2 regions of the Allobosea sp. 2KB_26 genome follow, and region 2 is predicted to be linked to the other one. Evidence: predicted binding sites of a transcription regulator. Region 2 holds the regulator's gene; the other holds the start of a gene.
The links. Region 2 encodes HrcA, which represses chaperone genes, less so after heat shock. Its sites were predicted from a motif close to GTTAGCACTCNCNNNNNGNGAGTGCTAAC; they were not measured.
Positions count from the first base shown of each region.

Region 1: the regulator HrcA is predicted to act here: its motif matches at 1,162-1,190, upstream of groES (co-chaperone GroES).

Region 1 is NZ_JBFRHE010000005.1:171,584-173,976, forward strand. It holds gene AB4099_RS16620 (PaaI family thioesterase) at 1-456, opposite strand, end outside; gene AB4099_RS16625 (MarR family winged helix-turn-helix transcriptional regulator) at 538-924, opposite strand; gene groES (co-chaperone GroES) at 1,258-1,545, shown strand; gene groL (chaperonin GroEL) at 1,592-2,393, shown strand, end outside.
Region 2 is NZ_JBFRHE010000020.1:57,027-59,419, reverse strand. It holds gene AB4099_RS30760 (ankyrin repeat domain-containing protein) at 65-727, opposite strand; gene hrcA (heat-inducible transcriptional repressor HrcA) at 724-1,806, opposite strand; gene rph (ribonuclease PH) at 1,949-2,393, shown strand, end outside.

The sequences.
Region 1 (2,393 bases), on a different contig from region 2:
GATCATGCAGGTTTCGGTGCCATGCGCGAGCAGCTTGCCGCGCTCGTCGGTGAGCCTGCCCTCGGTCGTCGCGATCGTGCCGCCGCGATGGATCAGCTTGCCTTCGCAACGAACGATCCCGCCACCCGGCATCACCGGGCGGACATAGTTGATCTTCATCTCGAGCGTCGTGTAGCCCTCGCCGGCCTTCAGCGTCGCGTGAGCGGCGCAGGCCATGGCTGAATCGAGGATCGTCGCGGTCCAGCCGCCATGGATGGTGCCAAGCGGATTGAAATAGCGCGCCGACGGCTTGCCGACGAACACCACCCGCCCCTCCTCGACCTCTGCGAGATCGAAATCCATGGCATCGGCGAAGGGCGCGCCGGGATGGCGCCCCTCCATCATGCCACGCAGGAAGGACACACCGTCTTCGGCCAGCAAGACCTCGCGTGAGACGACGCCGATCTGTCGCGACATGGGCAGCCCTCGATAAACGTGCAGATACACGTTACCGGGAAGTCGCGCGTGGTCAAGATCCGCGTCCGCCCGAGATAGCGTTCAGGTCGCGCCGCGGGCAACCCGCCGCAGGGCCCGCAGGCCATCGCGGGTCTCGTTCCACCTTTCCCGGCCAAGCCCGCCCTCGATGCGCTCCTGCGCTGCCTGCCAGTAAGGGATCGCGACCTCGATCGCCGCTCGGCCCTTGTCGGTCACGCCATAGACCAGGGCCCTGCCCTTGCACTCCAGCGGCTCGATCAGCGCTTCCGCAGCGAGCAATTGCAGATTGCGGGTGAGCGAGGTGCGCTCCAGCGCAAAACGCTCGGCCAGTTCGGTCACGGATCGGAAGGCGCCGGTGCTGAGCGCCGAGAGCAGGACAAACTGGGTGATCTTCAGCCCGCTCGGCCGCATCGCCTCGTCATAGGCGCGCGTGACGGCGCGCGCAGTCATTCGAACGTGCAAGGCGACGCAGGAGCGGGCGATGTCGTCAAGCCGGGGATCGGGCACGGGCTCGGTCATTTCAGCAAGATAGCGCGTCGCATGGGGTTCCGCAGCATTCCTCTTGCCACGCCCCTCTCGAGACGCCTCTGGCATGCCGCAATTTCTGCCGCGCCGCAATTTCGATTCACTTTCCGCCGAGAAGCTTCCTTGACTCATCCGGGGGGCGAGCCTATCTCCGCGGCATCCGTTAGCACTCGGCCCTCGAGACTGCTAACAGATGCCGGCCGTGTTTCCACGCAGGCCGCGCGTTCCGTTTCTACCTTCTTAGAGGAAGACAGAACCATGAAGTTCCGTCCGCTGCATGACCGCGTCGTGGTCCGTCGCCTTGATGGCGAAGAGAAGACCAAGGGTGGCATCATCATCCCCGAAACCGCCAAGGAAAAGCCCCAAGAGGGTGAAGTCATCGCCGTCGGCCCTGGCGCCCGCGACGAAGCCGGCAAGCTCGTTGCCCTGGACGTCAAGAAGGGCGATCGCGTCCTCTTCGGCAAGTGGTCGGGCACCGAGGTCAAGATCGATGGCCAGGATCTCCTGATCATGAAGGAATCCGACATCATGGGCGTCGTCGGCTGAACGCCACGCGACCTCCATTCCCCGTTTTCATTAAGGAGTAGCTCGCATGGCTGCTAAAGACGTCAAGTTCTCCACCGACGCGCGCGACCGGATGCTGCGCGGCGTCGAAATCCTCAACAACGCCGTCAAGGTCACGCTCGGTCCCAAGGGCCGCAATGTCGTGATCGACAAGTCGTTCGGCGCTCCCCGCATCACCAAGGACGGCGTCACCGTCGCCAAGGAGATCGAGCTCGCCGACAAGTTCGAGAACATGGGCGCCCAGCTGGTGCGCGAAGTGGCCTCGAAGCAGAACGACGCCGCCGGTGACGGCACCACGACGGCCACCGTGCTCGCCGCCGCGATCATGCGCGAAGGCCTGAAGTCGGTTGCCGCCGGCATGAACCCGATGGACCTGAAGCGCGGCATCGATCTTGCGGTCGACGCCATCGTCACGGACCTGAAGAAGAACTCGAAGAAGGTCACCTCGAACGCGGAAGTCGCGCAGGTCGGCACCATCTCGGCCAACGGCGACGAGTCGGTCGGCAAGATGATCGCCACCGCGATGCAGAAGGTCGGCAACGAGGGTGTCATCACCGTCGAGGAAGCCAAGACCGCCGAGACCGAGCTTGATGTCGTCGAAGGCATGCAGTTCGACCGTGGCTATCTCTCGCCTTACTTCATCACCAATGCCGAGAAGATGGTCGCCGAGCTCGAGGACCCCTACATCCTCGTCTTCGAGAAGAAGCTGTCGTCGCTCCAGGCGATGCTGCCGATCCTCGAGGCCGTCGTTCAGACCGGCAAGCCGCTGCTGATCATCGCCGAGGACGTGGAAGGCGAGGCTCTCGCTACCCTCGTCGTCAACAAGCTCC
Region 2 (2,393 bases):
CGGGAAGGCTCGCAGCGATCAATTCACGCCGGCGAGCGGTTCATCACCGGCTGGCGGGAATAGTTCAGCGGCCGCCGGCCTTCTCGATCAAAGCCGCAACGGCCCGCTGACCGCGCTGGCGGGCGTGGGCGAGCGGCGAGAGACCATCCTTGTCGGCAAGACTGGGATCGGCACCGGCGTCGAGCACAAGCTTTGCAACCTCCTGATGCCGCGGCCCGCCATCGCCCAGGATCACGATCTCGAGCAGGCAGGTCCAGCCGAGATCGTTGACATGGTTCAGGTCGATGCCGCTGGTCAGGAGCAGCTTGACCGTCTCGACATGAGCGCGCTCGCAGGCCGGGATCAGGGCGTTGCCGCCATAGCGGTTACGGATCGTGAGATCAGGCTTCAACGGGATCATCGCAGCGACGATCTCGGCACGGCCAGCAGCGCCTGCGAGCAGCCAGGGCGTGTCGCGATTGGCCGCCTGCGCATTGATATTGGCGCCGGCCGCCAGCAGCGCCTTGGCGATTGCGACATGATTGCCGGCGACAGCGAGCAGCAGCGGCGAGCGTCCCTGCGCATCGCGAACCTCGAGATCGGCTCCGGCCGTAATCAGCCGGGAGACCTCGGTAGTTCTGCCGGCGGCAGCCGCATCGAGGAGGCTCGCCTGTCCGTTCTGCCCCATGGCCGACATCGCAAAAACTCCAAGCACCAGAATCAGGCCGGCTCGCAAGACGCGCTTCACCGCGCACCATCCAGAAGGCGCCCGACGACCTTGGCTGTGTAGTCCACCATCGGCACGATGCGGGCATAGTTCAGCCGTGTCGGACCAATGATGCCGACGACACCTACGATGCGCTGCTCGGCATCATGGAAGGGCGCGGCGATCATCGAAGAACCTGACATCGAGAACAGCTTGTTCTCGGAGCCGATGAAGATGCGCACGCCGTCGCCGGCCTCGGCGCGGGAGAGAAGGTCGATCACGTCGGTCTGCGTCTCGAGATCCCCGAAGAGCAGGCGGATGCGCTCGAGATCCTCCTGTGCCTTGAGATCCTCCAGCAGATTGGCCTGGCCGCGCACGATCAGATGGCGATCGCTGCTCGGACCGGAGGCGGTGGCGATACCGCTCTCGACAAGCTTCGCTGTCAGCGCATCGAGTTCGCGTTCCATGGTAGCGCGATCGTCGGCGATCTCGCGCTGCAGTTCGCTCAGGGTCTTGCCGAGGACACGGGCGTTGAGAAAATTCGCAGCCTCCGTCAGAGCCGAGGCGGGAAGGCCCGGCGGCAGGACGAGCAAGCGATTCTCGACCGTGCCGTCCTCCGCCACGAGCACGACGAGCGCGCGCGCCGGCTCCAGCCGGACAAACTCGATATGCTTCAGCCGGGAATTGGCCTTGGTGGTGACAACGACGCCGGCACCACGCGACAGGCCGGATAGCAGTGCAGACGCCTCGGTCAGCGCGCCGTCCAGCGTCCGGGTCGAGGCCGCCGCCCGCATCTGCGCCTCGATGCGCGCGCGTTCGTCGGAGGTCAGGTTGCCGACTTCCATCATGGCGTCGACGAAGAAACGCAATCCGCGCTCGGTCGGCAATCGCCCGGCCGAGGTATGGGGCGCGTAGATCAGCCCGGCCATTTCGAGGTCGGTCATGACATTGCGCACAGTTGCCGGCGACAAGGCCACCGGCAGCAGCCGCGCGATATTGCGCGAGCCGACGGGCTCGCCGGTCGCGAGATAGCCGTCGACGATCTGCCGGAAAATCTCACGGGAGCGTTGGTCGGTCTCGACCAGCCCGCCAGGGCTGTCCTGCGGCGTGGGCGCGCTCATGGCGAGGCGAGTATCAGGTTGCACATAGGCTATTGTCCCTTCGGCGCGGCGGCGGATCAAGAGGCAAGCGCTGGCTGCTTGCCTTGCCGCGCCCGGCCCAAACGCCTACAAGCCGCCGAACTCACGAAATCGGGATGTGAACATGCGACCCTCCAAACGCGCGGCCGACGAGATGCGCAAGGTCACGCTGGAACGCGGCGTGGTGCGCTATGCGGAAGGTTCCTGCATGGTCAGCTTCGGCGAAACCAAGGTGCTCTGCGCCGCGACGGTCGAGGAAAAGGGTCCACCGTGGCTGCGCGGCACCGGCAAGGGCTGGGTCACAGCCGAGTACTCGATGCTGCCGCGTGCAACGCATGAACGCACACGCCGCGAGGTCACCTCCGGCAAGCCATCGGGCCGCACGCAGGAAATCCAGCGCCTGGTCGGGCGCTCGCTTCGCGCGGTCGTCGACCTGACCGCGATCGGCGAGCGCCAGATCGTGGTCGATTGCGACGTTCTTCAGGCTGATGGCGGCACCCGCACGGCCTCGATCACCGGCGCGTGGGTCGCGCTGCACGACGCGCTGAAATGGATGGAAGGGCGCGGCA